DNA from 4 places in the Sporosarcina sp. FSL K6-1540 genome. Region 1 is predicted to be linked to each of the others. Evidence: riboswitches for the same ligand, from Rfam matches in the RefSeq annotation. Region 1 holds a riboswitch; each other region holds the start of a gene.

Region 1 (8,240 bases):
AAGGGCAGTATTACAAGAGTTTACAACAATAATAAAAGAGCTGCCTTTGAAGGCAGCTCTTATTTTTTTATAAATAAAAAGATTACTAAACCAATTAACACAAATAACGCAACAACCCCAACCAGTAGTAACAAACCTATTAAACTCATAGCCCGACGCTCTCTCCTCTCCGATCAGGTTTCACTTTATAACAATTGTATCATTTGTTTATAGCTCCTGTGATGAGAGTGTACGACAGATTCGCTACACTCTATGACGCCCGCTAAATCAAACATCCTAAACAGAAAAAACACCAAAAAACAGGGAGATCCTGCCTTTCAGTGTTTACACTACATTATTTCCCTGCTAACTCTTTCAATGCATCAGCTTTATCCGTTTGTTCCCACGGTAGATCAATGTCTGTACGGCCGAAGTGACCGTATGCAGCTGTTTGTTTATAAATTGGGCGGCGCAGATCAAGCATTTTGATGATGCCTGCTGGACGAAGGTCAAACAGTCCACGCGTAAGCTCAACAAGTTTACTTTCCTCGACTGTGCCTGTTCCAAATGTATCGATAGAAATCGATACAGGTTGTGCAACACCGATTGCATAAGCAAGTTGCACTTCACATCGATCTGCAAGTCCTGCAGCGACAATGTTCTTCGCAACATAACGTGCCGCATATGAAGCCGAGCGGTCCACTTTCGTCGCATCTTTCCCAGAAAACGCACCGCCGCCATGACGCGCATAACCACCGTACGTGTCAACGATGATTTTACGGCCAGTAAGACCTGCATCTCCTTGAGGTCCCCCTATTACGAAGCGGCCAGTTGGGTTGATGAAGTACTTCGTGTCTTCATCGATTAAATCAGTTGGTACAACCGGGTTTATGACGAATTCTTTAATATCACGCTGAATTTGCTCAAGTGTTATTTCAGGGTGATGTTGCGCTGAAATAACAATTGTATCGATGCGTACTGGTTTATTGTTTTCATCATATTCAACAGTCACTTGTGTTTTTCCATCTGGACGCAGATACGTAAGGGTTTCATCTTTGCGTACTTGTGCAAGTCGGAATGATAATTTATGAGCTAGGCTAATTGGTAACGGCATCAGTTCCGGTGTTTCATTACAAGCGTAACCGAACATCAAACCTTGGTCACCAGCTCCAATTGCTTCAAGTTCATCATCTGTCATCGAACCTTCACGCGCTTCAAGTGCCTGGTCAACGCCTGCAGCGATGTCGGCTGATTGTTCATCGATCGCAGTCAAAACTGCAGATGTTTCCCAATCAAATCCGTATTTCGCGCGTACATAACCAATTTCTTTAACAGTTTCACGCACAACTTTCGGGATATCGACATATGTTGTCGTCGTAATTTCTCCTGCAACGAGGACAAGTCCTGTTGTAATTGTCGTTTCACATGCAACACGTGCATTTGGATCTTCTGCCAATATAGCATCTAGAATAGCATCCGAAATTTGGTCACACATTTTGTCCGGGTGTCCTTCAGTTACCGATTCTGAAGTAAATAGTCGGCGATTTGTCATGTTATTTCCTCCTTATATCCTACGAGATTGATACGGTACTCATATGTCCCATGTAGAGTCTTTTCTAAATGAAAAGACTACAAGCCATTGCGAGCTCTATACACGAGGATTAAGGGCGATATCATATAAAAAGCCCTTCGCTCACGTAATAATACATGAGGAAAGGCATGATTTCATAAGCACCTTTCACTCTTATCATACAAGGACTGTGCCTTGCTACAGGTTTGGCACCTTCGCGCAGACAAAACGTCTGTGCAGGTTGCCGGGTTTCATAGGGCCTGACCCCTCCACCAGCTCGGGATAAGAGTATCCGTTCAACTATATATGCTACGAAAAATCTTGTTGCATGTCAAATCTTTTTACCCATTTTGCGTATAAATCCTTGAGGTTTGAATTAGTATAGATTATTATTCTTAATGTGTTATACTAATTCAATAATGTGATGACACCCAATTGATTGGGACTATATGCAAAGGACGGTACATACTTATGATATCTGCGAAAATTAGTGATGACCTCAACAAACTTCTTTCTGGGAAAAATGTAAAAGTTCAACTTTCAGTTCCACAACTTGTTGAAAAAGCGATTTCACGTGGTGAAGCTCAATTGACATCAGACGGAGCGGTTACAGCTCAGACAGGCAAATATACAGGTCGTTCACCTAAGGACAAATACATTGTTGAGGAAGCGTCCTCCAAAGACAAAATCGATTGGGGCAACGTCAATCGTCCAATCTCTTCTGAAATTTTCGATTCATTATATAATAAAGTAATTACTCATTTGAGAACAAAAGACGAACTGTTCGTCTTCAAAGGTTTTGCAGGCGCAGATCCAGCTTCACGACTATCCATTCAAGTTGTGAATGAATTTGCATGGCATAACCTGTTTGTTCACAACTTGTTCATCCGCCCAACTGAAGAAGAACTAGTACAACATGAATCACAATTTACAATCGTTTCGGCTCCTTCATTTAAAGCTGATCCTGTGGTCGATGGTACGAATTCAGAGACATTCATTATCGTATCAATGGAAAAACGTATTGTTCTTATCGGTGGAACTGAATACGCTGGCGAAATGAAAAAATCAATCTTCTCAATCATGAACTACTTACTACCAGAAAATGGAATTATGCCGATGCACTGTTCGGCAAACGTTGGTGAAGACGGTGATGTTGCCCTATTCTTCGGTCTTTCTGGAACAGGTAAAACAACACTTTCGGCAGATGCAAACCGTAAATTAATCGGCGATGACGAGCATGGCTGGTCTGACACTGGTGTCTTCAATATCGAAGGCGGTTGCTATGCAAAATGTATTAATTTATCACAAGAAAAAGAACCTGAAATTTTTGGTGCAATTCGTTTTGGTTCCGTACTAGAAAACGTTGTCGTCGATCCGGAAACACGCATTCCTGACTACGATGATGGTTCATTAACTGAAAACACGCGTGCAGCTTATCCTATCCAAGCAATTGATAACATCGTTGACCCTTCTGTTGCTGGTCATCCGAAAACGATTGTATTCTTAACGGCAGATGCGTTTGGCGTGCTACCTCCAATCTCGAAGTTAACAAAAGAACAAGCAATGTATCACTTCCTAAGCGGGTTCACTTCGAAGCTTGCCGGAACTGAGCGTGGTATCACATCACCTGAAGCAACGTTCTCAACGTGCTTCGGTTCACCTTTCCTTCCACTTCCAGCGACAGTATACGCTGAAATGCTTGGGAAGAAAATTGATGAACATGATGCACAAGTATTCCTTGTTAACACAGGCTGGACTGGCGGCGTCTACGGCGTTGGTAAACGTATGGATCTTAAATACACACGCACTATGGTACAGGCAGCTCTTGCTGGAGAATTGAACAACATTGAAACAGAAACTAACGGCGTATTCGGCCTCGAAATGCCTACATTCATTGAAGGTGTTCCAACAGAAGTGTTGAACCCGCGCAATGCATGGGCAGACGGCGAAGCATACGATGTAAAAGCAAATGAATTGGCAAACATGTTCCATGAAAACTTTAAAAAATTCGGTATGGTTTCTGAAGAGATTACGCTTAAAGGCGGACCGATTGCATAATTTTCAAATTAAACAGTGTAGCACATTGAATGTGCTACACTGTTTTTTTGTACCTTGGATTTGTAATTGTAAAAATGGAGTTGTAACTGCAACTTATTTCGTCTAATTGCAACTTTGGCGTTTTAATTGCAAACCCGTACTTCTAATTGCAACTTCATTTCATTCAAAAAACCACTCATTTTTCTTGTCTTCTCATCCAACTACATAAATCGCGTACAAGTTGTGCATTCATGACAGGCGGTATGAAGTGTGTATATTCAGGGAAATACCATGTCTCATATACTTTTTTATGTTCACGCAGTGCGTTTTCAAGCAAAACTGCTTGTTGAAATGACACGTTCTCGTCGATCATGCCATGAATGATGAGTACGGGAGCATCAATTTCATCCACGCGGAACAGCGCCGTACGGTTTCTGTATTCATCCGGCATGTTATTCGGTGTCCCGCCGATAACTCTTTTCATCATCCGCCGCATATCTTTCCGTTCTTTATATGTAAATACGATATCGGATACGCCAGACCATGTAACTACCGACGTAATATCTTCACGTAAAATTGCTGTCCAAAGAGCCATTATACCGCCCCGTGAAAATGCAAACAAGTGAATTTTTTCCACGTTTGTCTTCGGATTTTGCTTCAGCACATCAACGGCATTCACCGCATCCTGACGATCGGCCCCAGCAAACTCATCCCGTCCCTCGCCTCCACGGTTCCCCCGATAATAAGGAGCGAAGACAACAAATCCTTGCGAAGCAAACTGTGCAATTCGGGCAGGACGAACCATACCGATATGCTGCATGCCCCCTCGCAAATAGATGATGCCTTCGTAGTTCCCTTCTGTAATTGGTTCTGCCATGAGTCCCTTCACTTTTAACCCATCTGAAAAATATGTAATTTCTTCAAGCGAAACATGTGGATTTGGAGACGGATAGGGCCTTCTATGAATAATCGTACCATCATGACTCATGCTCTTCCACCCACTTTCTTAATGTTTCCATGCCTGTGTTTTTCATAAGGAAACTCAATTCTTCACACTGGTCAAGCTCTTCATTAGTCATCCACATAGCTCCTTCTGTTTCGTAAAGGGCTGGATGCTCATCGATTTCCGCAACTTTCCCTGTGAATACAGCTTTGCAAAATGTACTATTACTTCGAACGACATACTCTGCAAATTGCACAAGATCCGTAATTTTCACACCTGTTTCTTCAATCGTTTCGCGTATAACTGCCTCCTCGATCGTTTCTCCATGCTCTGCTTTACCACCTGGAAACTCAACGCCTCGAACTAAATGCCGAGTCAGTAACCATTTACCATTATGCTTGAGGATAACAAGGACATGCCGAGCTGGCATTCCAAATTGGTTTTCTCCGAAAGTCAGCTCAACACGACCACCATTAACATCATTGAAAATAAGCATTGCACTCACGTCCTTTCAACCAGTGTAGCGAAGGACAGCAATCCTTTCAACGAAAATACGGAAGCTTTTCGATAAATCGCTTCGACTTATCATCTGTAAATTCATGAATGAGCGCATAGATCTTCATCGTACGTTGATCGACGTTGAAATTGTTCCGACCATAATGATAGGGCAAAAACGGTAAATGTGACCTAAGGAAGTTTCGGAATTCGAGTTCATCTATCTGACTAAATAACCGATGAAAAACAGGAACATACTGACTTTCTACATTAACCTCATATTCCCACGGTGAATCATCTGGGTAATGGTATACTTGCTGATTTACGACAGAAACGTACATTTTGTATTTCTCCATGCTACACCATCCTTTTTTCTTTTTAGCATGGCTTAGTATGAAAAAAGCATGCATCCCCTTTTACTGGAGATACATGCTTTACCGCAATTTACGCTTGTACGTCAACCGAAGCTCCCTTATGAGGATGGGCTGCAACAGACTGATTAGATAAACTTTTCAACATATCTGTTGCCGCTGCAGTATTCATTGCAAGTGCATTATTTAACACACTCAACTGAACAGTCGATTGCAAACTTCTCAATTGACTTGCCATGATGGAGCTCATATCCATTTGCCATCACTCCTTCCACAAGCTTATTATCGGCATTTTTCTAGTATTTTTAATGAAAAATGATTACTTGTTATCTTCACCCAGGAATGCATTCAGCATCCATTGATGTTTTTCGATACTTTGATATGTCGCGTTCAACAAATCTTCCGTCATATCGTCGCCATCTTTCGCAGCCAGCTGCATGCCTTTTTTCAACGATTTCATAATTTCACCGAAATCATTTACGACAGTTTTCACCATGCTGTCTTCTTTTTCATCTCCCGTTGCTTCTTTCACAACAGATTGTTCAAGATGTTCTTTCAGCGTCGCTACAGGATCTCCGCCAAGTGTCAAAATACGTTCTGCGATTTCATCCATATGTAACGTCGCTTCATTATAAAGTTCTTCAAACTTTACATGTAACGTGAAGAAATGATGACCTTTAACATACCAGTGATAGTTATGGAGCTTCGCATACATAACCGACCATGTAGAAACTTGGACATTCAATTCATTAATAAGTTCTTTCGACATATAAATCTCTCCCCTTATTGTTAAATATAATTCATCTCTCTGTTAATTTACCACCGAAGCATCTACAATAAACATCGAGGCATTAATAAGGAGTTTTTTAAATGAAAAAGATTTTAATTGGCTTTATTAAACTATATCAAAAAGTAATTTCACCCCTTACACCACCTTCATGCCGTTTCTATCCCACTTGTTCTCACTATGGGATTGAGGCAGTCGAAAAGCATGGAGCACTAAAAGGTTCATGGCTTGCGGTACGTCGAATTTCAAAATGCCATCCGTTCCACGAGGGTGGATTTGATCCTGTACCAGACAATGATATGCATAAAAAGTGATCTTTTTAGATAGAACGGTTTGACATAATTGTCGAGCCGTTTTTTTCGATTAAAAGAAATTCGCTTATTTAGTTGCCAAATTAGAAACACTCTTGTATGATAAAAAAGTCAGTTACACAAATCGGAATGATTACTATTAATAATACGGAGGATATATCTAATGAATAAGAAACTTTTTTTCATCATGTCATTACTAACAATTATGCTACTTAGTGCTTGTGGCGCTAAATCCACAGAAAACTCGGAAACTGGGACAGAGAAATTGTCTATTTATACAACAGTATACCCGCTTCAATACTTTACAGAACGAATCGGCGGCGACTACGTCGATGTGAAATCCATCTATCCTGCTGGCGCGGATGAACATACTTTTGATCCTACACAAAAAGATATGATGGGACTCGCGGACTCGGATTTGTTTTTCTATATAGGACTTGGCCTTGAAGGTTTTGTGGAAAATGCAGAAAAAACCATGAAAAACGAACATGTAAAAATGGTTGCAACAGCAGAGGCGATTCCTGATGAGATGCTAGACGAAGGTCATAGTGATGAAGGTCACGACGAAGATGCTGAACATGATGAACATGGACACGAAGGTCATGATCATGGGGGAATTGATCCCCATGTATGGATCTCACCACTGCTTAGTGTCGAACTTGCAACTTCTATCAAAGATGCATTGATTGCATCAAAACCTGAAATGAAAGACGAATTCGAGAAGAACTTTGAACAACTGAAAGTAGAACTTGTCGAACTCGATAGCAAATTCAAAGAGATGGCTTCCACTATCCCTTCCAAAACGTTCTTTGTTTCACATGCATCATTTGGTTATCTAGCCGATTCATATGGACTGGAACAAGTCGCGATTGCGGGACTGAACTCACAAAGCGAGCCGTCACAAAAGCAATTAGCACAAATTGTCAAAGAGGCAAAAAATCACAACATCCACTATGTACTTTTTGAACAGAATGTATCATCTAAACTAACTAATGTCGTGCGGAAAGAAATTGGTGCTGAATCACTCATGCTCCACAATCTTGGCGTATTGACAGTGGATGATGTAAAAAACAACAAAGACTATTTTTCTTTGATGGAACAAAACATTGAAACGCTGAAGAAAGCGTTAAGTGGAAAGTAAATGAAGAAAGGTTGTCCCGTATACCAGATTTAATCTGGTATATGGAACAGCCTTTTTGTTTTTGCTGTGACAGTTTGGAGTTGCCCTTACAGTTTAATCATTTGACATGACAGTTAGCGCAATTGCCCTTACAGATTGATGACTTGCCATGACAGTCCAGAGTTGACCTCACAATTTAATCTGTTGCCAGGACAGTTAACGCAACTGCCCTTACAGATTGATGACTTGCCATGACAGTCCAGAGTTGACCTCACAATTTAATCTGTTGCCAGGACAGTTAACGCAACTGCCCTTACAGATTGATGACTTGCCATGACAGTCCAGAGTTGACCTCACAGTTTGACTTTAATTTCGACTTCAACCTTACTCCAAATCCACTGACTCTTTCAATTTGCGACGCAATAACTTATTTGACCCGTTACGCGGCAGTTCATCTACGAAGCGGAATGATTTCGGTACTTTGTAACGCGCCAATCGCTCTTCACAATACGCTATCAAATCAGCTTCTTTCACATTTCCTGACACTACGACAAACGCAACTGGGACACTTCCCCACTCGGAATGTTCTTTCCCGCAAACGCCTACCTCTCGAATATTCGGATGCGC
Region 2 (8,240 bases), 510 kb from region 1:
TACAGAAAAAGGTGAAATTATTCAACAGGAGAATATCGGTTATCCTCTTTACACACCAGATATTTCGACAGCTGAACAGAATCCAGAGGAAATATATCAAGCTGTATTACAAGCAATTTCAACCATAATGGGGAAATCTCAAATCTCTTCGGAAAAGTTATTGTTCATTTCATTTAGTAGTGCGATGCATAGCGTTATTGTAATGGATGAAAATGATGAGCCCCTAACGCAGTGTATCACCTGGGCAGATAATCGAAGTGAAGCTTGGACACGTAAAATAAAAGAAGAGTTAAATGGGCATGAGGTATACAAACGGACTGGAACACCTATTCACCCAATGTCCCCTTTAAGTAAAATTGCTTGGATTGTGCATGATCGTCCTGAAATAGCGACAAAGGCTAAAAAATATATAGGCATTAAAGAATATATTTTCAAGAAATTATTTGGTCGGTATGTTGTAGATCATTCTTTGGCTTCAGCAATGGGGATGATGAATCTGGAAAGATTGAATTGGGATGAAGAAGCATTGGAGATAGCGGGTGTCACGCCGGAGCAGCTATCTGAACTTGTACCGACAACCGAGATTTTTAATAATTGTAACGTAGGAATAGCGAGTAAGCTTGGCATTGATCCACAAACTGTATTTGTCATTGGCGCAAGTGATGGAGTGCTTTCTAATATAGGTGTGAATGCAATTGGTAAGGGTGAAGTAGCGGTAACGATTGGGACAAGTGGTGCAATCCGAACAGTCATTGACCGTCCTCAAACCGATGAGAAAGGACGGATATTTTGCTATGCATTAACTGAGAAACATTGGGTCATTGGTGGGCCAGTAAACAATGGTGGAATGGTACTTCGATGGATTAGAGATGAATTTGCATCATCAGAAGTAGAAACAGCAAAAAGACTAGGGATTGATCCATATGAAGTGTTAACGAAGATTGCTGAACGTGTAAGACCGGGATCAGATGGATTGTTATTTCATCCATACCTAGCGGGTGAACGTGCACCGTTGTGGAATCCTGACGTGCGCGGCTCATTTTTCGGTTTAACAATGACACATAAAAAAGAACATATGATTCGGGCGGCTCTTGAAGGTGTGATTTATAATCTGTACACAGTATTTTTAGCACTAATTGAAGTCATGGATGAACCAGTTATCCGAATTCAAGCAACTGGTGGCTTTGCAAGGTCTGATTTATGGCGCCAAATGATGGCCGACATATTCGATTTGGAAGTAATTGTCCCGGAAAGTTATGAAAGTTCATGTCTAGGTGTTTGCATCTTAGGGCTTTACGCTACGGGGGAAATTGAATCATTTGACGTGGTATCTGAAATGATTGGCAGTACTTATAAGCACACACCTATGGATTCTAATGTGCAAGAATATAGAAAACTATTACCGATATTCATTAATTTATCCAGAGTATTGGAAAAGGAATACACAAGCATCGCAGATTATCAGAGAAGCTTAAGTAAAGAGTAACAAAAAAGTTTGACCCTAAAAGAAAAAATGTAACACGGACGGTGCTTGAAACGATTATTTCGGAGAAAAAAAAGACTATTAATTAGGTTTGAGAAAAGTTGTAGGGCATGTCATTTCCATCTTTAATTAAGTAATAAAAAATGATCTTTCATGAGTTCACATTGAACTTACGAAAGATCATTTTTTATTGTTTATTGCATATCAAAGCTGCCCTATTGAACGAAGAAGAGATGGTGGAGCCAAAAACAAAAACGTGAAGTCCGCTAGCCCCAAACATCCCATGTAGCCTCCAGGGACCATTGCCACAATTCTAGCGCACTCTGTATTTTATTCCAGACTGGAAATAGGCATAGGTGAAAATCGCTGCCAACAAACCAATACGTTTTCCGAATATAGAGTTAGTGACAGCTAGATTTGAATTATCTAGAACTTCTTTCATATCTACTAAAGTGTCTTGTCTTGTCATGGGAATAAAAAAATCTTTAACATGGAAAGCGACATGATCTATGTGCAGAATCGTCGTATGCGTTATTTGGAAATTGTCTAAACTTACTTGTCCTCTTTCTATCGACTTCTTTGTTTGATAAGCAAATAGATAAAGTAAGGTGCCCCTATTACGGCTGTCCATACACCTGCAGGCACTTCAATCGGTGCAAAGGCAACACGAGCAATCCAGTCTGCAACAACAACGAGAATTGCTCCAATGATTGCGGATAAACCTACCATTGAACCAAAGGTAGGGCCGACAATTCTTTTTGCAATATGTGGTGCGATTAACCCAACAAACCCAATACCGCCGGCAAAAGAAACGGAGGCACCCGTCAAGGCGGCACAAAGTAAAAGGAAAATAATTCGGTTCTTTTGAACTGGGGATCCAGCACTTTTCGCCAAATCATCACCAAGTTCTAAAACGTTCATTTCCCTCGTCATGGCAAGCGTGATGAAAAAAAGAATAGTAATCCATATCGCAATCATTCGAACTTCAGTCCAATTTGAACCGTAGATACTTCCAGTGATCCAAATATTCGCTTGGCTCGCCTGATGGATTGGTCCAACAAGCATAAGTACGGTTGTTCCAGCATGCATAAATGCTGAAATTCCAATCCCTATAAGTAACATTCGGAAGGGGGCAATGCCGTTTTTCCAAGATAACGTGAACACAATCGCGGCTGTAATCATCGCACCACCGAAAGCAAATAACGGCATCCAATCTTGACTCACTGTTAGCGCATTACTTTCATTTGAAAACAATGCTAGAAATAATACAACTGCAAATGAAGCTCCTGCCGTAATCCCAATGATATCTGGGGAACCAAGAGGATTTCTAGATACACTTTGCAAAATGGCGCCCGCTGTCGCTAAGCCGATTCCAACTAAAATGGCCATCATAATACGAGGTAGCCGAAATTCAAAGATAATCGTTTGATCAAAAGACTCACCAATACCCAAAATAACTTTTAAGACATTTAAAGGTGAAATGAAAAACTCACCAGAACTCATCGATAGAATAGCTACTAACCCTAAAAGCAACGTTGCAATCATCGTTGTAAACAAAGATTTCTTATCTAAAATAAACGAAGCAACATTTCCTATTCGAACTGTCACTTTATTTTTCATGCCCCAAATCTCCTTCTTGCCACATAAATAAAGAATGGAACACCGATTAATGCAGTCATGACTCCAACCGGCACTTCCTTGGGCATTATAATGTATCGGGCTGCAATATCAGATACGAGTAAGAGAATTCCACCGTATAATGCACAAAATGGAAATACCCACTGGTGTTGGATCCCGATGAATGATCGAACGATATGAGGAATAATGATTCCGATGAAGCCGATAGGACCCGCAATTGCTACAGAAATACCTGCTAATACAACTACAATAAGAGAAAAAACAAATTTTAATAGCACTACATTCTGACCTAATCCAGACGCAACATCGTCACCCATTGCTAGTAGGTTCATTTGCTTCGCCAAAACAAAGGCTACCAGCAATCCAATCACCATATAAGGCAATCCTGTAATTAATAGACCGATAGGCCGATTGGCTACGGAACCTGCGAGCCAAAATAATACTTGATCGAGTGCTGTTTCGTTAATTGTTAGGAATCCTTGTGTCATGGATGAGAATAAAGCGGAAACTGCTGCTCCTGCTAATATAAGCTTCATTGGCGTTAACCCTTCTCTGCCAATACTACTTAAAACAAAGACAATCCCGAAGGAAACGGCCGCTCCGACTAATCCGAACATCATATAAGATTGGAGGCTTTGTACTTGGAAGAACACAACCCCAATTACGACAAAGAAAACAGCACCAGCATTAATACCTAGAATACTTGGAGAGGCTAATGGATTTTTCGTTATGGATTGCATAATTGCACCTGAAGTGGCTAAACAAGCTCCAACAGCTGCAGCAATTAATGCACGTGGTAAGCGTACATTTTGAATGACAAGATGTTCAGTTGATCCGTCATTTTCTTTAAATGCGGAAAAGGCAGTGGACCAGCTTGTATCTGTATAGCCGTATACAATACTAGAAAAAAAACAAAGAATGAAAACTAAACTACTTACGATAAGAGCAATCCACTTACCCCTTGATGTATGTATCATGACTTCCTCACTTCATTGAGAATTATTTTCAATTCACTGTTGACATGAAATATATTAGCATATAGCATACTAAGTGTAAATGATTTTCATTCTCAATTAACAGGAGGAAATAATGTACATGCGAAAAATATCATCCCTCATACTTATTATGAGTATTCTTGTATTAGCGGCTTGTGGGGCTACTAAGGAGTCAAAAGATTCAGGTGAAAGTGCACAACCAGCTGATGTAGAAACATATACTGTCGATCATGCAATGGGAAGTACAGATGTAAAAGGAACACCAAAACGCATTGTAATCTTAACAAACGAAGGTGCTGAAGCCCTTCTATCAATGGGAATTCAACCTGTAGGTGCAGTTCAATCACCCGCTGAGAAAATTTGGTATGATCATATGGACATGACAGGTACTGAATCTGTGGGTATTGAATCAGAACCAAGTTTAGAAAAGATAGCATCTTTAAAACCAGATCTGATCATTGGGAATAAAATGCGTCACGAAGCAGTTTACGAACAGTTAAGCAAAATTGCCCCAACTGTTTTTGCAGAAACGCTTCGCGGGGATTGGCAGGAAAACTTTAAATTATATGCGAAAGCAGTAAATCAAGAAGAAAAAGGTAACGAGGTATTAGGTGCATACAATAATCGCGTTGAAACAATCAAGACTGAATTAGGGGATCAAACAAATAAAAAAATATCAATGGTTCGCTTTATGGCGGGAGATGTACGCATTTACCATAAAGATTCCTTCTCGGGTGTGATTCTAGATCAACTTGGATTTGCGCGCGCAGATGGACAAGATGTGGACGATTTTGCTGAAAAAGGCCTCACGAAAGAACGTATTCCAGCTATGGATGGCGATGTGCTCTTTTACTTCACTTATGAAACTGGAGATAACGAAGCAACGAAGCTTACAAACGACTGGATTGAGGATCCATTATTTAAAAATCTAAATGTCGCGAAAAGTGGAAACGTCTCACAAGTAAATGACATCATTTGGAACACTGCTGGTGGTGTATTAGCAGCGAACTTAATGCTGGATGATATTGAGGAGTATTTCTTGAAAAAGTAATTTAAATGGAATGAAATAATAAAAAGATGAAAACAGAAAACAGCCCGATGATGCGATATTTACTCGCTTCACTGGGCTGTTTTTTTATACATAATTTACTGTTCAGCTGCGTCTTCTTTAGGATACTTTATCACAAACGACGTTTTGGTGTTCTGATGTGGCCGAACTGCAAAAAAACTAACTAGTAAATCGTAAGCATACAAATTAAATAAAAAAGGTATGTATGGTAGGAGCCCAAACATACCTTGAAGTATCATTAATTATCCGGCTACTGGAACATCGTGATTAATAATACGATGGCTCCAAGCAGGATTGAAATCCATGCCAATGCTTTTTGTGGAGAAGCTAAACAGACTAAGCCTAAAACGAGTGCGCCACCACCTAACCAATAAGGAGCATAAAAGAACCCTATAGCCGCTAAAATTATTGCTAACCAACCAATCCAGATGCCCAAGGAAGTTTTCAAGTCAATGACCTCCCTTCAATTTGATGGGAACAACAACTGAGTAAACGGTTCGTTCGTTATTGTTCTTATAGTTTATTATATGCAGGGTTACAGAGGGGACAGTGGTTAATGGACTCATTATTAATATTATTATTATGTGCATTTAGCTCACTTAGGATGGGGGAGCAAGAGCGGCGGGTTACGCAATCAATTCTGGAAAAGGATCAATTGACAGAAGTGACTTATTGGTACCTTGATTGACCTATTTAAGCTAAGAGGGACGTAAGAATTTAAATGAAGGATGGCGAAAGGCTGTTTAGCAACTATGTTGTTTAAAGTGACAAGCAATAGTCTGAATCTGTGAAATAAATTAATTACTTTCCAAAAAGGTGTTGCTAATTTTCCAACAATGATGTAAAGTCTGTAATAACGTAACTAAGCAAATCCAATTTAATAGTTTTTCTTATCTAGAGAGGTATAGGGACTGGCCCGATGACACCTCAGCAACCGCCATTTTATGGCATGGTGCTAATTCCAGCAAGTTGATAACACGACTTGGTAGATGAGGAGAAGACTTATTCAGATTTAGAGTCTACTTCCTTTATTCAACATAGGAAGAGGCTCTTTTTATTTTAATTAATTTTCCCATTAAGTAACATATTTTGAAGAATGATGAAGAGAGTTTCCGGAACGGGACTTTGGGAAAGTGAAAGGAGCAAGTGATAGTCGTGAATTTACTAGATACTATGAAAGAACGAATTTTGATCGGTGATGGTGCAATGGGAACTCTACTTTATTCACACGGTGTGGATCTTTGTTTTGAAGAGCTGAACTTGACACATCCAGATCAAGTGCTTCGCATCCACCAAGCCTATATAGAGGCAGGTGCGGATATTATTCAAACTAATACGTATGGTGCGAATTATATCAAGTTAGCACGTCATGGGTTAGAGGACAGTGTAAAAAAGATAAATAAAGCCGCAGTTCAAATTGCGAAAAAAGCAGCGGGTAAAAATACGTTCGTCCTTGGAACTATCGGGGGTATTCATGGATCTCGAACATCCATTGGAACAAAGGATGAAATCAAGCGCAGTTTTAGGGAACAACTATATTGCTTACTTCTTGAGGGAGTGGACGGCCTACTTTTAGAAACTTATTACGATTTTGATGAATTAACAACCGTGCTCAAAATTGCACGTGAGGAGACAGATATCCCGATTATTACGAATGTTTCAATGCATGAGGCGGGGGTGCTCCAAAATGGGATAGAGCTCATAGATGCCTTACAGCAGTTGGAGGATTTAGGTGCAGATATAGTAGGCATTAACTGTCGCCTTGGCCCTCACCATATGCTGAAGTCTCTAGAAACTGTGCCGTTGATGAAGCGTGCTTTACTTTCGGTGTATCCGAATGCTAGTTATCCAGGATATAAGGATGGGAAACTTTTTTACGAAAATGAGCCTGAATATTTCGAGAAGTTCGCACTGAGTTTTCGGAAGGCAGGAGTTAGTTTAATAGGAGGATGTTGTGGGACGACGCCAGAACATATTAGGGCCCTAGTGAAAGGACTTACAATTCGGGAACCAATTCAAGAAAAGCTTGTTAAGAAGAAGGAGGTAAAGACAGAGGTTGTGGAGTCTGAATTGAAGGAATCTCAACCCCCAACATTGCTTGAAACAGTGAGAAAAAGACATTCGATAATTGTTGAACTTGATGCGCCCAAACATTTAAACACGGGCAAGTTCTTTGAGGGGGCTCAGGCGTTAAAGGATGCAGGCGTGGATGCCATTACACTGGCTGATAATTCCTTAGCGACGCCAAGAATTTGCAACGCTTCAATGGCTTCACTTGTTAAACAAAAGATTGGTGCAACACCTTTGGTCCATATTACATGCCGAGATCGCAATCTAATTGGATTACAGTCACATCTCATGGGATTACACACACTGGGTATTACTGAATTGCTAGCGATTACGGGGGACCCTACGAAAATTGGTGATTTCCCCGGAGCAACATCCGTTTTCGATGTGACATCCTTTGAATTGATTCAACTCATAAAGCAATTCAATGAGGGCATTTCAAAGTCTGGAAAGTCATTGCAACAGAAAACATCCTTTACTGTGGCAGCGGCCTTTAATCCGAACGTGCGTCATTTAGATCGTGCTGTGGAGAGATTAGAGAAAAAAATAGAAGCGGGAGCCGACTATTTTATTACCCAGCCTATCTATAGCACGGAGAAGATAATTGAAGTATACGAGGCAACAAAACATATTGAGACGCCAATTTACATCGGAATTATGCCGCTGACTTCATCGCAAAACGCCGAATTTCTACACAATGAGGTACCAGGCATTAAGTTGACGGATCAAGTACGTGCAAGAATGGCTTTATCTGATGGTAATCGTGAGCAGTCTACGAAAGAAGGTTTAGAGGTTTCGAAAGAATTGATCGATGTGGCGCTGGAGCATTTTCATGGCATCTATTTAATCACTCCCTTTATGCGCTATGACATGACTGTGAATTTGACGGAGTATATACACGGTAAAGTGGACGTGATTGTAGCAAGGGAGGTGGTCCAAACCGAGAGTATCGTGTATTAAAACAGGTTGAAAAAATACAATAAAAAAT
Region 3 (8,240 bases), 1.1 Mb from region 1:
GTCCCCCAATGAACAAGTGCTACTGGCGTGTTTTCAGGTCGGCCATGCTTAGTCAGTTGCTCACAAATATAAGGTAAGTTTCCGACACCCATATAAATCGCTAATGTATCAATACCAACTGCAAGACTTTCCCAATGAATGGAATCGCTTTTTCCAGCACGCATATGGCCAGTTACAATCGCAAAACTAGAACTTAAATCACGATGCGTGACTGGGATTCCCGCATAAGCAGGAGCCGCAATTCCAGCAGTAATTCCTGGAACCACCTCAAAAGGGATTCCGTTGTCTGCAAGAACTTCTGCCTCTTCAGCACCTCTGCCAAAAACGAATGGATCTCCACCTTTTAAGCGTGTGACGATTTTTCCCTGCTTCGCATATTTCACTAAAAAGTGGTTAATCGTCTCCTGAATCATTGCATGGTAATTTGGGAGTTTTCCGCAATAAATCAAGTCCGCTCCCGGTTTTGCATAGGAGAGCAGCTCTTTATTAATTAAACGATCATACAAGATGACATCCGCTTGTTGAATACATTTCATCCCTTTAACGGTGATTAAATCAACATCTCCAGGTCCAGCTCCAACTATAAATACTTTTCCCATTCTCATCTCTCCTCTCACCGCTCAGTTCTACAATAAAATCATCGTTATGAATGAATCTCTTCTTTTTGCATTCCTGCAATTAATACTTCGATCACTTCCGGTCGGCTAAATGTCGATGGCAGTTGTTCTCCCTTACGAAGCATTTCTCTCACTTTTGTTCCCGACAAGATCACATGGTGACTGGCATCATGCGGACAAGTTTTTGGTGTTGCCATGTTACCGCATTTATTGCAGTAAAAGCTATGCTCGAAAAATAATAACGTGATCCCAAGTTCTCCAAGCGTAAAGTTGCTAAAGATTTTCTGAGCATCATACGTACCGTAATAATTACCAACACCCGCATGATCACGACCGACGATAAAGTGTGTGCAACCAAAATTCTTTCGAACCATCGCATGAAAAACAGCTTCTCTTGGTCCGGCATAGCGCATTGCTGCTGTAAATACACCTAAAAACACGTGCTCTTTCGCATAATATTTTTCTAGTAAGACTTCATAGCTTTCCAGGCGCACATCTGCTGGAATATCATCTGATTTCGTTTCACCTACAAGGGGATTCAAAAATAATCCATCTACAATTTCCAATGCAGTCTTTTGAATATATTCATGTGCCCTATGAACTGGGTTTCTCGTTTGGAAACCGACGACTGTTTCCCAGCCTAGCTCTTGGAATTTCCCTCTTGTTTCAATCGGGTCATATAGGTACTCCGAAAACTCATTCAGCGGCCTTCGCTGAATCAGTGTGATGGTTCCACCCAGGTAGACATTAGGGCGCTCAAACAACTTCTTGACGCCTGGGTGCTCACGGTCTGTCGTTTGATAGACTAGTTTAGCTTCTTTTTCCTTATCTGGTGTGAAAATATCCGATACTTCGAGAACACCATAGACAACTCCATCTCTCACCAATTTCACAAATTTCCCAACAGCGATACCTTGTGCGTTCACCTCTGTCGTTGGCAATGTAATCGGAATTGTCCAAGGTACTCCAGTAGATAATCTCATTGTTGTAACAACAGAATTGTAGTCTACTTCTGTAAGAAATCCACTTAAAGGGCTATAAGCACCCGTACCAATCAAATCCAAGTCACTACTAGCAATTTCGTCTAATTCAACTGTTTCAGTTATTCCTTCGTATTGAAAACCAGGATTCCAGCGATTAATTAATGTACCACCATGCGGTTGACTCAAACTCATTTAAATTCCCCCATTTTCGTTAGCATTATGCAAGCCACACTCTGTCTTCGCCTGATTTGCCCAGCGCCCTGACCTCGACCCCGTCGTTGTATCCCCTTTGAATGTGCAGTGTGAACAACCGATACTGGGATAGCCTTGGTCATGGAGTGGATTATATGGCAAATTATGTTTTTTTACATAATCCCAAATATCAATCCACGTCCAATGAATCAGCGGGCAAATTTTAACCGATTGAAAGGTTTCATCTTTGTTCACAAAGTTTGTCTGACTTCTTGATGGTGATTGTTCACGCCTAAGTCCTGATAACCAAGCGGTCGTACCGCTCATTGCTTCACGGAGTGGAATTACTTTCCTCATATGACAACAACGATCCGGCTGTCTTTCCCATAGTCGATCGCCATACTTGTCAGCTTGTTCCTCAACCGTTAAGCCGGGAGTCTTCATTTCAATTACAAGCTTTGGATAACGTTTCTTTACTTCATCGATTAAGGTATGCGTTTCTTGAAAATGAAATCCGGTTTCGAGAAAGACCACTTTAGCAGTTGGTTTTATTTGCGAGATTAAATCTATCATTACGATACCTTCAACCCCAAAACTACACGCATATACAAGTTCATCGTCGTATTCTCCGTAAGCCCATCGCAAGACGTTTAACGCACCTTTTGACTCGTCATCGATTGGAAAAACTTCACTAGTCTCAGCCCAAGATTTGTACGTCAACTTCGCCATACTAATCCCCCCTCTAAACTCAATAACTCTATTACATTATCTTTTTTTAAAAAAGGCGACTTTAATCTACTATTGATTAAAGTCGCCTCTAATTTTTTAGTCAGCGAATTGTTCGTATGTTCACGATTGTCCATTAGCTTCTGGATTTCCAGTCGGCATGTGATTAGCGTTTATACTAACTTTATTAATCCTATGTGTCAAGTAGGTTTAAATACATTCTATTCCTAAAACCCCAATATGTTACGCATTTTGTAATTTTTTTAGATATAGTTATTTTCTTTTAAATAAGAAACGATGACTTTGACAGACTCTACAATATTTAATTGATTGGTATCAATGATTATTTCCGGGTTAACAGGTTCTTCATAAGGAGCATCAATTCCTGTAAAGCCTTTAATTTCACCCAATCTTGCTTTCTTATAAAGCCCCTTCGGATCCCGTTCTTCACAAGTTTCTAAACTTGCCTTAACGTATATTTCGATAAACTCATCGGATTTGACAATTTCTCGCACCTGATCTCGATCTTCCTGATAAGGCGATATGAATGCTGTCAATGTGAATAAGCCAGCGTCGACCATTAGTTTTGAAACTTCACCGATTCTGCGAATATTTTCCGTCCGATCATTTGGACTAAACCCTAGATTCTTATTTAAACCGTGCCGGACATTATCTCCATCCAGTCGATAAGTATGAATGCCTTTCGCGTGTAACTCTGTTTCTAGCGCTACTGAAACTGTTGATTTCCCTGACCCTGATAGCCCAGTGAACCAAAGAATAGCACTCTTATGGCCCTTTAGTTCTTGACGATTTTTTTTTGTTACCTCTGATTCATGCCAAACGATATTTGTAGACTCTGTCATTGTTTGCCCCCCTAAATCATTTGTTTCAGTTTAATTTTTATATACAAAAAAGACACCTTTTTCCGATTCAAATAATCGATTAGAAAGTTGCCTTTAGTTGTCTAATTAGCATGTATGAAATTGTTAAAATGATAAATGACTTACAACCTTTACAGTAAAGAAATAAAAAAACCACTTCTAAATAGAGCAAGAAGAGGTTAATAGAATCGAACACATATTACTCCTCTTATCTGCTAAACTTTCGTTTACTGGAATTGGCACAGTACTAAACAGTCTGTTGCCGAGGTTTCATCGGGCCAGTCCCTCAACCTCTCTAGATAAGATATAAACTATTAAGTTGAGACCAATACTACATTATCGAAAATTCAAAGTCAATGACTTATCAGAATTTATTTTCAATCATATCAGTTTAGTTGGAATTAAAGGCGATCTTCTTGCACATATAATAGGCACTTTAAACTACTTTTCAGTGCGCTAGGAAACATGTTAGTTAACTCTCACTTAACCTTTCGTTGTTCTCATCGGTTTTCTCTATTTCCTTTTCATAATTATTTTTCCAATTAACAAGAAAGATTCCTGCAAATATTAGTAATCCACCAAAAAGGATAGACCAGGTTAGTCTTTCATGGAGTAAAAACCATCCTGTGAGTACACCGAAGAATGGCGCTAAAAAAAGGAATGCACTAGTTCGTTCTTGATTACCTCTTTGGAGAAGATAAAACCAAATAGAAAACTGAATAATTGAGGCTGCAATGGTAAGCCATAACAAAATCAGGATAGATTGAGTAGTCATTTTAAAGAAAGTCTCTTCCAGTAGTAAGCTTCCCAGAAAGAGAATTAATCCACCAAAAAGCATTTGATAGGCTGTCATTACATACGTATCAAATTTGAAACCATGTATTTTTATCAATAGCGTAGCAATCGCCCATGAAACAGCCGACAAAAGCCCTAATATGGTACCGACTTTAAAGTCAAGATGTGAACCTAACGTGAGAAAAACCCCGATAAAACCTAACAGTACACCTATCCATTGCTGAATATGGTAACGCGATTTTAAAAAAAGCGTCCCAAAAACGACAACGAGTAAAGGATTCATAAACGTTAGGATAGACGTCTCTCCAGAAGTGATTGTACGCAGTGCCATAAATATACAGCCCATCACAAAAGCTGTTTGGAAAAGTCCAATTAGAACAAGCCACACCCAGTCGATTGCTTTTACTGGATGTGGCTTGTTTAAGATTTTAACGATAGTTGCCATAATAATCCCTGCAAGCGTAAAACGCAGAGCGACTAATAGGAGTGGAGATGAATAGGCTAACCCTAACTTCCCTATTGTAAAAGAAGAACCCATTAGTCCAGTCGTCAAAATCACTAACAAGCAAAAACTGATTCGATTCATCCGATCCCCACCCCATTATTACTATAAAACGTTTAAAAGAAAATGCTGATCAATTGATTTCACTTTAAGTTTTCAAAGAATACACGGATAACGTCGGCTCCGCCTAAGAAGGTCCCCAACGTTCCTCCCAAGTTAGTCAAAACGATTACCAACAAGACCCGTGTCACCTTATTTGCCCAAAAACCTTTAATCGTAAAAACATCTGCAGAAAGCGTTTCAAAGTCACCAACACTTGGGCGGCGAAAAAATGCTTGAACAATTCCTGAAACCCAACCGGCCGCTATCAGTGGATGCAAGGTAGTAATAGGGGCTGATACAAAGGCCGCTAAAATGGCCAGCGGGTGTCCAAGAGCCACCGCAGCACCAATAGCTGACAGGCTACCTGTCCATAAGACCCAGCTTAACGCTTGATCGAAACCGGCAGATGGATTTGCGATAAAGGTGTAGGCGATAATTGATAATAGAAGAATCGGAATTGCCCATCCGATAATTTTTGGGATTTTTGATTTTGGTGGTGTTTGCGCTAATGCGACTAAATCATGGTCATTATAGATTTCTTTTGTAATCCCTGGAACATGTGCTGCACCAATGACTGCAACGACCTTTTTACCTGGTGCATCTTTGATTTTCTGTGCTAAATACTGGTCTCTCTCATCGATTAAGGGCGTCTTTAACCTTGGAAATGATTCCGTAAAGTCAGTTAGAACGGCATTTAGCGTGTCCTTTGATTTCATTTTCTCCAATTCTTCTTCAGAAATCGTCTCTTTGCTGAAGATACTATAAAAAACCGACATCAGAAGCTGACTTTTCCCCTTAAGTCCAATATTCCCCCAAATTCGGGAAAAAGTAATTTGGATATTACGGTCAGCCAGCACCAAATTTGCACCGACTTCTTTTGCTGATTCAATCCCCTGAATCATTTCCTGTCCAGGTTTAATATCAAATTGCTTTGCCAAACGATTTTGAAAGGAGGATATTGCCAGATTCATTAAGAGCAATGTAGCTTTCTTCTCTTTAATCACCTTGAAAATATCCGTTTCTTTCCACTTATTACTATCCATTATAGATTGAAACCTTTGTTCATCCAATTCAATGCATACTGAATCGGGTCTTTCCTTGTCGATTACCTCTTTTACTTGTTCTGCACTTTGCTTGGAAACATGGGCAGTTCCAATAAGTATTAGTTCTCTACCGTCTAATTCTATTCTCGTAATGTTAGTCTCTTGCATTGACAAACTTCCTTTATGAACTTATTTCTTCTGAGCAACCTTAAGCCAAGGTTTACTAAAAAGACGGTCTAGTTATTATAATGAATCAGTTTGAATGAAATTTCAATTATCTTTCATTATTAATATAATGAAAGTCACCCTCATGGATAACGACTATTAAATATGATACGTAAAGTCCTCGGGCAATACCCTTTTTAAAAATTTCTGTGTTCGTTCTTCCTTTGGATTTACAAAGATTTCATGGGGTGCTCCTTCCTCTACTACGACTCCCCCATCCATAAATATTACTTTGTTAGCTACATCCTTCGCAAAACCCATTTCATGGGTGACAACTAACATAGTTGTTCCTTCTTTCGCGATATTCTTCATAACTGTCAAAACTTCCCCGACTAATTCTGGATCCAATGCAGAAGTTGGTTCGTCAAATAAAATAATGTCTGGATTCAAAGCAACTGCTCTTGCAATGCCTACCCTTTGCTGCTGCCCTCCCGATAATTCACTGGGATATGCATTGTATTTATCCGATAGCCCCACTTTATCCAACGCTTTTTTCCCTATCTCAACCGCTTCTGCTGTCGGGATTTTTCTTCCGATAATAAGTCCTTCTGTAACGTTTTCTAAAGCTGTTTTATTATTGAACAAATTATTGTTTTGAAATACAAAAGCGATTTTCTGTCTAATCTGATGGATTTGTTTTTTGGATGCTGTTTTTAAATTCACGTCTATATCCCCAAAAATAGCACGGCCTTGATCCGCTTTTTCTAAAAAATTGATACATCTCAGTAATGTTGTCTTACCGGATCCACTTGGCCCCAGTATAACAACAACATCGCCTTTATCTATTGTTACGTCAACACCTTTTAAGATTTCAGTTTTACCGAATGACTTATGGATATCTCTAATTTCTAACATGCTTCGGATCCCTCCTTTTCATACTTAAACGACTGACGGTTTATATTTACTCAAACGTTTTTCATATAGTTTAAATGCGAATTCGACTGCACTGCATAACAGTAAATAGACAAGAAAGATATCGATATAGGCCTCAACATAATTGTAGCCTACGTTCGCTGCCACTTTTGCTTTCAGCGTAATTTCTTGTAATGACATTGCATACCCGAGAGATGTCGCTTTGATTAAGTTGACTGTCGCTGTACAGATATTCGGCATTGCAACGACCAATGCCTGTGGAATAATAATTCTTCTGTACGCTTGCACATTCGTTAGCCCCACTGATTGGGCAGCTTCCAACTGCCCCTTGTTCACCGTGCTTAGTGCAGAGCGAAAAACTTCAATCAGGACCGCTGTAGTGTTAAAAGTGAAGACAATGAATGCGTACCAAATTGGATTCACATCATACACATTCATCCCAATATTAAACTTTGTAAATAGTGAACTTAGCAATAAGGGGACACTACTATAGACGATGAAAATCTGAATGATAATTGGGGTTCCTCTGACAAAAGAAACGTATACTTGTGCAAAACGATGTAACACGGGAATTCGATTGATTCTTGTTAGTGCCAGTAAAAATCCTAACGGCAACGCAAAGAGCAAAGCTACAATTGTAATGAATAGCGCTATAGGAACACCTGATAATGCGATAAAAAATGTATCTACTAAAAACTTGTAATTTAATCCTTCAGACACTTTCTCACCCCCTTATGCAGTTTTCAATCCTTGTTTCCCCTTACTAAATACTTTCTCTAATTTTAAGAAGAACTGTTCAATTGCTATTGAAAGTATCCAGTAAATAATTGCTAATGCAAGAAATATTTCTAATGCATGAGCGTTATAGTTGCCCGCAATAATAAGATTTGCTTTTCCGACAACATCTATCAACCCGATTGTATAAGCTAACGATCCTTCTTGAAGTACTGCCAGCAAGCTGTTTCCAAAGTTCGGTAATGCGACTACAAAAGCTTGGGGAAATACGATTCGTCTATAAGCCTGTGAATTGCTTAGCCCAACACTTACTGCGGCCTCAAATTGTCCCTTGTCAATTGATTGAAAAGCTGAGCGCATGACCTCGGACATAGCCGCCGCAAATTGAAGTGTAAAAGTGATTATGACAAATACAGCTGTGTGTATATTGTTCAAATTCAGACCGACACGATCACCGATTGCAGGAAGTCCATAATATACTAAAAAAAGGAGTACGATAGAGGGTGTACACCTTAATATTGTTGTATAACCATTAGCTACCTTCCTTGCAAATTTACTTTTCCCTA
Region 4 (8,240 bases), 490 kb from region 1:
ACAACACCATTGAATTGGAGTCCTTTATCTGTTTCGAAAAACTCAACGCCGTCAAAGCCAGAAAGGAAGTCAAAATGCCACCATTTACGGCGGAATTCTCCGTCCGTCACAGAATTAAGTCCAGCTTCTTTTTGCTTTTCGACGAGCTTTGTAATTTCTTCGTCTTCGATTGTGCGTAATTCCTCGGCAGTGATATCACCGGTTTCTCTTTGCAAACGCGCCTGCTTTAGGCGTTCTGGTCTTAAAAAGCTCCCGACGTGATCTGCTTTAAATGGTGCTTTCGTCAAAGTTTGTTCGGCTATAGGTTTTGTCAATTTAAATTCCTTCTTTCCAATATAATAATGTTTTCTTTAATGGTACTTAATTAGGTATGGCAACTTTTTCACTTGTTTTAATCAAGGCTTGATCAAAATCGGCAATCAAGTCATCGACATGCTCGAGTCCAACAGAAAAACGTAGCAGACCATCGGTAATACCACGTTTCTCCCGTTGTTCTTTAGGCATGGCGGCATGGGACATCGTTGCAGGATAGGAGAGAATTGATTCAACTCCGCCTAGACTTACTGCGAAAACGGGTATCCGAACGTTTTCAACAAAGGCCTTTGCTGCATCTCTGTTTGGCAAACGGAAAGATAAGACAGCGCCTGGACTTGTCGATTGTTTCGAGTGGATTGCGTGTCCTGGATGACTTGCTAACCCTGGATAAAACACCTCATCTACTAACGGGTGGTCGTTCAAGTACGAGGCTATTTTACTCGCCGATTCGGATGACTGTGTTAAACGGGCACCAAGCGTTTTAATTCCTTGAATTAACGCGTAAGAATCTTGTGCGCCTAGAATAGAGCCGAAAGAGTTTTGAATGAATGCCAATCGATTGCCAAGTTCTTCACCCTTTGTAACCGCTAGCCCAGCAATGATATCGCTATGCCCCGATAAAAACTTGGTAGCACTATGAACAACGATATCAACTCCAAGATCTAGTGGGCGCTGGTAAAGTGGCGACATGAATGTGTTGTCGAGAAACGTCAGACAGTCATTCAATTTTGCAAGTTCAACAATCGCTTCAATATCTGTAATGCCCAAACGCGGGTTGGATGGTGTTTCAATATAGATTACTTTTGTATTTGGACGGATTGCACGTGCGGTTTCATCTACATTCACTAGATCTACAAATGTATGGTCGATACCGAATTTCGGTAATACCTCGGTTACGAATCGGTATGTGCCGCCGTAGACATCTTCGGTAACCACGATATGGTCACCCGAAGAAAGGAGCATAAATGTAGCTGAGATGGCAGCCATTCCGGAAGCGAAGGCCAATCCGCGCGAACCGCCTTCTAGTGAGGCAATCGTTTTTTCCAACGCATCCCTCGTTGGATTGCCCGAACGGCTATAATCATACGGCCCGAATGCATCGAAGCTTTCCTGATGGAACGTTGAAGATAAGTAGATAGGAACGTTGACAGCACCTGTTTTTTGTTCGTAATCTCCGCGGGTCGAAGCATGGATAATAGTCGTTTCCAACCGTTCTTTATTCAAACTCATCGTTGTAGCACCCCGCTATTCAAAGTTGCAAACACTTGCTTCAAATCTGCGATCAAATCGTCAGCCTCTTCGACTCCGACAGAGAAACGTAAAAGTCGGTCGCAGACGCCACGTCGTATTCGTTCTTCACGAGGAATATCGGCATGTGTTTGCGTTGCAGGGTAAGTGATGAAACTTTCCACTCCACCAAGACTTTCCGCAAATGTAATGAGCTGCAGATTTTCAAGGAATGGCCCGACCGATTCACTATCGTTCAGCCGAAATGATAGCATTCCACCTTTTCCTGGATAGAGAACGTCCGTAACAAGTGGTTCATCTTTCAAATAATTGACGATTATTTTCGCGTTTTCATCATGCTGTTTCATTCTTAAATGCAGTGTTTTCAGCCCTCTGATGATTAGCCAAGAATCGGAAGGGGAGAGGACTGCGCCGATAGCATTATGGTTGGCGGCAAGTTGTTCGCAAAGTTTTTCACCTTTTGCAACGACAAGTCCCGCGAGGACATCGTTATGTCCACCGATATATTTCGTTGCGCTGTGCATGACAATGTCAGCCCCGAATTCAATCGGTCTCTGGAAATAAGGCGTTAAAAATGTATTGTCGACAATCAACAGTAAATCATGCTTTTGAGCCAGTTCTGCATACTGCCGAATATCAAATTCTTGCATGAGTGGATTGGTCGGTGTTTCTATGAAGAGCGCTTTTGTCTTCGAAGTGATCAACTTTTCGGTCTCGTTCACATCGGCGAAACTCGTATACGTTGTACCGATTGAATAAACGTCGGAATACTGTTCGAGCAAGCGATATGTGCCACCGTAAATATCTTCTGGGACAATCAATTCATCTCCAGGACGGAACAGCGTTAAGATAAGCTGAATCGCCGCCATACCAGAACTGCATGCATACCCTGCATCACCGCTCTCTAAGTTTGCAATTCCATCTTCCAATATGGAGCGGGTTGGATTTTTTGTCCGTGTGTAGTCGTAGCCAGTCGATTGACCGAGCCCCTTATGTTTGTACGCAGTTGATAAATAAATCGGAGGGTTGACAGCGCCCGTCTTCGGATCACTGTTGTTGCCTAATTGGACTAGGATTGTATTCAAACTTTGTTTTGTCATTGTAGTCACCCTTTTCTTTTAGATTACAAAAGGGGACCCTCTATAAGAAGAGGGTCCCCGAAATATCGTAGACTATCTTCTTATCTTCTAGGGAAATGAACACCTAAAGGAATTAGCACCGTACCTGAACAGGCTGGTTGCTGAGACGTCATAGGGCCAATCCCTCGGTCTCTCTTGATAAGAATCAAATTATGGAATTATGTGAAAAGAACAATTTCAATAACTTTATCATGACATGGAAAATAAAACAAGAGCGAATTATTAAAATCTGTCTTTCAGCAGCTGCATCCGTTGATTGAATAGACTTGGATATGATAAAAAGCCAAGCAATACACTTGTCACTGCAGCGGTCGTCAATAATAGGAATATGATGAGCAATTGGAACTGAACCGCTTGGATGGGGTCCGCACCTGCGATGATTTGACCACTCATCATACCTGGAAGTTGAACCAAGCCCATTGTCTTCTGACTTTCGATTGTCGGGATCATGCTTGCCTTGATTGCGTTGATGAGTTGTCTATGAATGGCCTGTTTTGGCGTTCCACCGAGAGAAAGGATGAGTTCGGTTTCATCACGATGCGTTTCAATCTCAGCTGTGAACCGGTTAAGGAATAGGATTGATAGCACCATTGAGTTGCCAATCACCATGCCGCTAATTGAAATGATGTATTGTGCGGTTGGCGGTACGATTTGAAAGCCTAGTAGAATACTCTGGGTTAGTACTTCTACAAAAAGTAATGTGACCGCGATTTTCCAAGTGATTCCCTTGATTGCTTTTCCTTTCTTACGGGTGTTTTGTGTTGCCGCTGCAATCATTAATGTAACCATTAACAAAATGTACAATATGTTTTCAGAATCGAAGACAAATTTAAGAATATAGCCGACCATAAGCAATTGGATAATGGACCGAATTGTCGCAATGATTGTGTCTTTTTCCAAATCTAAACGTAGAGTCTTTGATAGTAGTAAAGGTATGATTACAAATATAAGTGTAATGGATAACGTAAGATAGCTCATTCTACGCCTCCTTGCACAAACTGCTTCACAAATTCATTTGTTGGTGATTTCAATAAGTCACTTTCGCCAGTTTCAATGACTTGACCATTCATTAGAACCCAAGTGTAATCTCCAATTGATAAGGCTTGTTCTAAATTATGTGTTATCCAGATGATGGTTGTGCCATACACCCGGTTAATCTTGACGATTAATTCTTCGATTTCATGTAAAGATGTTCGGTCCAAGGCGGATGTGATTTCATCCAGTAATAGGATTTCAGAGCGGTTGATTAGTGTGCGAGCAATGGATACTTTTTGACGCTGACCACCGGATAATTCATTGGTTTTACGATGTAAAAATTGCACATCTAATCCGACGTCTTTTAGAATTTTAATGGCATCCTGTTCAGGCAATTTTTTACCTTGAAGTTCCATAGGGAGAGCTAAGTTATGATAGACGGTGCCTTTAATCATTGGTGCGCTTTGAAGTGCGATTCCGACATGGCGGCGTAGTTCAACGGGTTCATATGTGGAAATGAGTTTATCGTGAATGAAAATATCTCCTGAAGTAGATGAGATCAGCCCGTTACATAATTTAAGCAATGTTGTTTTTCCTGCTCCAGAAGGGCCGACGAGCGTTGTGATTTTCCCTTCCGGAAAGGAGCCCGTAATATTTTTTAAAATATGTACGTCACCAATGGAATAATTGGCGTCATGAAAGTGTAGGGCGGGTTTATAAAAATTGGACATTACATTCTCTCCTACCAGTTTCTTATTTATAATAATTCTAATCTAGGTAGTTTTGTCATGCAAGGAAAATCTATTGCAATTCCAAAAAATGTTTGTTACTATATCGTTAATCGATATAGCGATAAGCGATATAGTGAGAAGGTGAAAGAATGATAAAACAGCCAGAAAGTTTTTTACCATTGTCGCAGGCAACATATTATATTTTACTGTCCTTAAGGGAAGTACGTCATGGATATGCCATTATGCAGGACGTAGAAAAAATAAGTCGGGGGGAAGTTACAATGGGTCCCGGGACATTATATGGAGCACTAGGAAAATTAGAAAAGCAGAAAGTCATTCAAAAAGTAGACATAGATGATGCAGAACGCCGCAAGTATAATCAGCTGACACCCTTAGGTAAAGAAGTGCTTCAGCTTGAGTTTAAGAGGCTTGAATCACTTGTGAAAAACGCCAGGAGCATCATAAAAGAAATGGAGGGCGAAGAAGATGACTGTTAAAAGGTTCAAGATTTTTCTTGCTTCGAGTGTTGATAAAGAAGAGCAGTGGCTGACGGATATGTCACGCCAAGGATTTCATTTTAAAAAGTATGGATTATTTACCTATACCTTCGATGAAAATCCTAATGAATCATATGTCTATCAAATTGATTTCCGGGATGCGAATGAAGAGTATATGCAACTATGTAAAGATGCCGGTTGGCAATATGTAGACAGCGCTCTAAAGCAATTTCATTATTTTCGTACAGAAGCAAATGAGTCAGGGGTAAAAAAGATTTACTCTGATGGTGAGTCAGTAAAAGAAACGTTTCAGCGGATGATGAAATTTTATCTGATATTATTTATAATCTTTTTAACATCGCAAATTGGATTGTTTTTGACGTGGAAAGGTCAGTTGACTCAAATAATTATGACGGTTATCATTATGCTTGTTATTCTTTTGTACTTGTACGTTTTTATTTCCTTGAAGAGAAAAATTGATTTTTATTGACTAATAAATGATGCTTATTTCAGCAAGTACTATTTGAAATTCATTCACCAATCGTCATTACAACCTTGATTTTAACCGCTGTTTTAGCGATATTCTTTTCTATATATATGATTGGATTATCGAATGAAGATAAACCCCCTTGGTAAATAAAGCGAGATGATTTAATAAAAAAGTGGAGGGCAAACAATTTGAGTTTGCCCTTCTATTTTATCTCCAAGGGGAGGTGATTGAATAACCAATCATGAAATTACTTGATCTTAGTAAAGAAAACGCCACAAGTAAAACGTCGCATAGGACTCCCAGTTCTCCCATGGTGCAGCAAGCTTTAAAATTTCTTCTTTCGTTGGCTTTTCTTCTGCTCCTGTCAAATGTTTGATGGCGTTATGAAGTCCGACGTCAGCAATTGGAAACGCGTTTGGGAAACGCAAACAGCGCATTAAGACATAGTTTGCAGTCCAGGGCCCAATTCCGCGGATTTTGATAAGCATGTTTTCCGCTTCCTTAAAGTTCCCAGTTCCCAATACCTGAGCTTTGGATAGGCTTCCATCTGCGATAAGCTGTGCAACCCCAATCAGGTACTCACATTTTTTTACGGTCATTTTTAATGACGATAAATCCTCGACTGTAAGCTTCGCAATGTACTCTGGTTCAGGGAATATCCAATATGACTGTCCTTCCCATTCAATCGAATTTCCGAACGTCTCCACAAAGCGCCTTTTCAACGTATATGCGTATGTCAGATTGATTTGCTGTCCAAGAATTCCCCAACATAACGCTTCAAACAGGTCAGGGATTCCGATGTTTCGCAATCCATAAAACTCACTTACTGCTTGTTGAAGCAATGGATCCCTTTTCGCCATCTCATAATAAGGTTTCAAATCAGTATCGAGATCGAACCAATCACGTACATAATGGACGACCATATCCCGGACGCTATCGCTAGACGGTGTATATTTTTCTATAAACCGAACCAGAAGGTTACCCTCTGTATTTTCGCTGACTTCGACTAATAGAATCTCATTCCCAACTGGAATTGCCTTGATCACTTTACCATCACGGATTTCAAACATACACTCATTGTTTGACCTGGACATATAGCTGATATTTTCTTTGAAATTGAACTCTTTCGGAACGGCTATTATCAAATGATCTTGTTGATTAACTAGCATTTTAAAAGATCTCCTCTGCATCTTATCTATATGTTTAGTTGTACCATAATCCCAGGTGGAAAAGTTTCGCTATCTTGCTGTTACGTCCTGAAAAGCATTTATTTTGGAAATAGAGGAGGTATACTTAGGGTAAGAGAAAGAGGTGATTCCGTGAGCGATCATCAACAAGTCAGGCAGTTGACTGACGAACAGTGGCAAGCAATTAGACATAACGACGTAAGGTTTGATGAAATCTTCATTTATGCCGTGAAATCGACGGGTATCTTTTGCCGACCATCTTGCAAATCAAGAGATCCAAAAAAAGAGAATGTCCGTATTTTCAATGATGCGGCGGAAGCGCTAGCAGATGGATTCCGACCTTGCAAACGCTGTAAGCCGGGTGGGCTGCGTTTACCTGATGAAGAATGGACTATCCAAATTGGAGAATATATAAACGAGCATTTTCAGGAGCCATTGACGTTAGAAATACTTGCAGACATGTGCCATGGAAGTCCTTATCACCTTCAGCGAACATTTAAAAGAATCACGGGGCTGACGCCTGTTGAATATATCCAAAAGATCAGAATAACGAAAGCGATGTCTGAACTTACTACAACCGATAAATCCATTGCTGAAATTGGGGTAAGCGTGGGGCTTCGGAATCCGTCCTATTTCATCACGCTATTCAAAATGAAAACTGGACAAACACCAAAACAATATCGAAAACTAGTGAGGGAGGTAGAGGTTAGTGGAGAAGAACAGTAAAAATAACGTGTATTGGACATTGCTTAATCACTCACAATGGAAAATGTATATAGCTGCGACGACAGAGGGGCTTTGCTATATAGGTACCCCGAATGCACCATTCGGAGAACTGGAAGCGTGGGTGAACAAACGGCTTCCAAGTCATGTTCTGATAGAAGAAGCGGATATCTTACAGCCACACGCAGTTGAGTTAATGGGTTATTTGAAAGAGCGACGCAGGGATTTTGCATTGCCAATCGATCTTCACGGTACTCCTTTTCAACAAATTGTCTGGAAGGCCTTGCAAGAAATTCCGTACGGACGGACTGTTTCATATTCGGAAATTGCAGAACGGATTGAAAAGCCGAATGCGGTACGAGCTGTTGGAACCGCTATTGGTGCCAATCCGGTCTTAATTATTGTTCCTTGTCATCGTGTCATTGCGAAAAGTGGTAAGTTAGGTGGTTTCAGGGCCGGTTTAGAGATGAAAGAGCAACTTCTAGAACTGGAAAGATAGTGTTTCGACATAAAAAAAGACAAGGGAGAAGTTAATCTCACCTTGTCTTTTTGCTTTTTGGAACAGGTATGTGATTCGCAGTTTCTTTATTCGTGACATCAAGTATATCAAGTAGGAAGACAAACACGGGAATACCGATAATGAGTCCCCAGACGCCAAAGAAGTTTTGTGAGAAAATCAGTACGATAAACGTGTAAAAAACGGGTAAATCTGTTTTGGAGGACATCAGTTTTGGATTTAAGATATATGCTTCAATGCCATGAATAATCATAACTGCAATGAGAACATAAACAACTTTCAGGAATCCTCCGATTGTAAAAGCAATTATCGTCAGAGGGACAAGTGAAATGATGACCCCGGCAACGGGAATGAGTCCTAAAAAGAAAATCATAATTCCCAAACCGATTATTTGTGGGAATCCGAGTATGAGTAATAC

Evidence for each region. Region 1 has a riboswitch for S-adenosylmethionine ahead of metK (methionine adenosyltransferase). Riboswitches for the same ligand answer to the same signal wherever they lie in the genome.
Region 2: it holds a riboswitch for S-adenosylmethionine, as region 1 does, so the genes downstream of both, MKY15_RS10320 (bifunctional homocysteine S-methyltransferase/methylenetetrahydrofolate reductase) here and metK (methionine adenosyltransferase) in region 1, are expected to answer to the same signal.
Region 3: it holds a riboswitch for S-adenosylmethionine, as region 1 does, so the genes downstream of both, cysC (adenylyl-sulfate kinase) here and metK (methionine adenosyltransferase) in region 1, are expected to answer to the same signal.
Region 4: it holds a riboswitch for S-adenosylmethionine, as region 1 does, so the genes downstream of both, MKY15_RS10375 (methionine biosynthesis PLP-dependent protein) here and metK (methionine adenosyltransferase) in region 1, are expected to answer to the same signal.

The regions. Positions count from the first base shown of each region.
Region 1 is NZ_CP152018.1:2,720,937-2,729,176, reverse strand. Features, by position in the region: gene MKY15_RS12925 (gamma carbonic anhydrase family protein) at 1-32, shown strand, start outside; gene metK (methionine adenosyltransferase) at 335-1,531, opposite strand; SAM riboswitch class I at 1,721-1,838, opposite strand; gene pckA (phosphoenolpyruvate carboxykinase (ATP)) at 2,021-3,607, shown strand; gene MKY15_RS12910 (prolyl oligopeptidase family serine peptidase) at 3,783-4,574, opposite strand; gene MKY15_RS12905 (NUDIX domain-containing protein) at 4,564-5,025, opposite strand; gene MKY15_RS12900 (transposase) at 5,072-5,380, opposite strand; gene MKY15_RS12895 (putative motility protein) at 5,469-5,651, opposite strand; gene MKY15_RS12890 (Dps family protein) at 5,715-6,164, opposite strand; gene yidD (membrane protein insertion efficiency factor YidD) at 6,266-6,496, shown strand; gene MKY15_RS12880 (zinc ABC transporter substrate-binding protein) at 6,657-7,634, shown strand; gene MKY15_RS12875 (o-succinylbenzoate--CoA ligase) at 7,998-8,240, opposite strand, start outside.
Region 2 is NZ_CP152018.1:2,210,127-2,218,366, forward strand. Features, by position in the region: gene gntK (gluconokinase) at 1-1,486, shown strand, start outside; gene MKY15_RS10300 (iron ABC transporter permease) at 2,051-3,103, opposite strand; gene MKY15_RS10305 (iron ABC transporter permease) at 3,100-4,098, opposite strand; gene MKY15_RS10310 (iron-siderophore ABC transporter substrate-binding protein) at 4,211-5,167, shown strand; gene MKY15_RS10315 (hypothetical protein) at 5,436-5,633, opposite strand; SAM riboswitch class I at 6,073-6,181, shown strand; gene MKY15_RS10320 (bifunctional homocysteine S-methyltransferase/methylenetetrahydrofolate reductase) at 6,341-8,212, shown strand.
Region 3 is NZ_CP152018.1:3,829,388-3,837,627, reverse strand. Features, by position in the region: gene cobA (uroporphyrinogen-III C-methyltransferase) at 1-599, opposite strand, end outside; gene sat (sulfate adenylyltransferase) at 644-1,792, opposite strand; gene MKY15_RS17990 (phosphoadenylyl-sulfate reductase) at 1,793-2,521, opposite strand; gene cysC (adenylyl-sulfate kinase) at 2,782-3,381, opposite strand; SAM riboswitch class I at 3,605-3,705, opposite strand; gene MKY15_RS17980 (DMT family transporter) at 3,872-4,780, opposite strand; gene MKY15_RS17975 (TraB/GumN family protein) at 4,840-6,009, opposite strand; gene MKY15_RS17970 (amino acid ABC transporter ATP-binding protein) at 6,166-6,921, opposite strand; gene MKY15_RS17965 (amino acid ABC transporter permease) at 6,946-7,659, opposite strand; gene MKY15_RS17960 (amino acid ABC transporter permease) at 7,672-8,240, opposite strand, start outside.
Region 4 is NZ_CP152018.1:2,227,629-2,235,868, forward strand. Features, by position in the region: gene MKY15_RS10365 (5-methyltetrahydropteroyltriglutamate--homocysteine S-methyltransferase) at 1-314, opposite strand, end outside; gene metC (cystathionine beta-lyase) at 361-1,545, opposite strand; gene MKY15_RS10375 (methionine biosynthesis PLP-dependent protein) at 1,542-2,663, opposite strand; SAM riboswitch class I at 2,741-2,847, opposite strand; gene fetB (iron export ABC transporter permease subunit FetB) at 2,925-3,680, opposite strand; gene MKY15_RS10385 (phosphate ABC transporter ATP-binding protein) at 3,677-4,408, opposite strand; gene MKY15_RS10390 (PadR family transcriptional regulator) at 4,558-4,905, shown strand; gene MKY15_RS10395 (DUF2812 domain-containing protein) at 4,895-5,395, shown strand; gene MKY15_RS10400 (DNA-3-methyladenine glycosylase) at 5,653-6,585, opposite strand; gene MKY15_RS10405 (bifunctional transcriptional activator/DNA repair enzyme AdaA) at 6,715-7,308, shown strand; gene MKY15_RS10410 (methylated-DNA--[protein]-cysteine S-methyltransferase) at 7,352-7,804, shown strand; gene MKY15_RS10415 (AI-2E family transporter) at 7,842-8,240, opposite strand, start outside.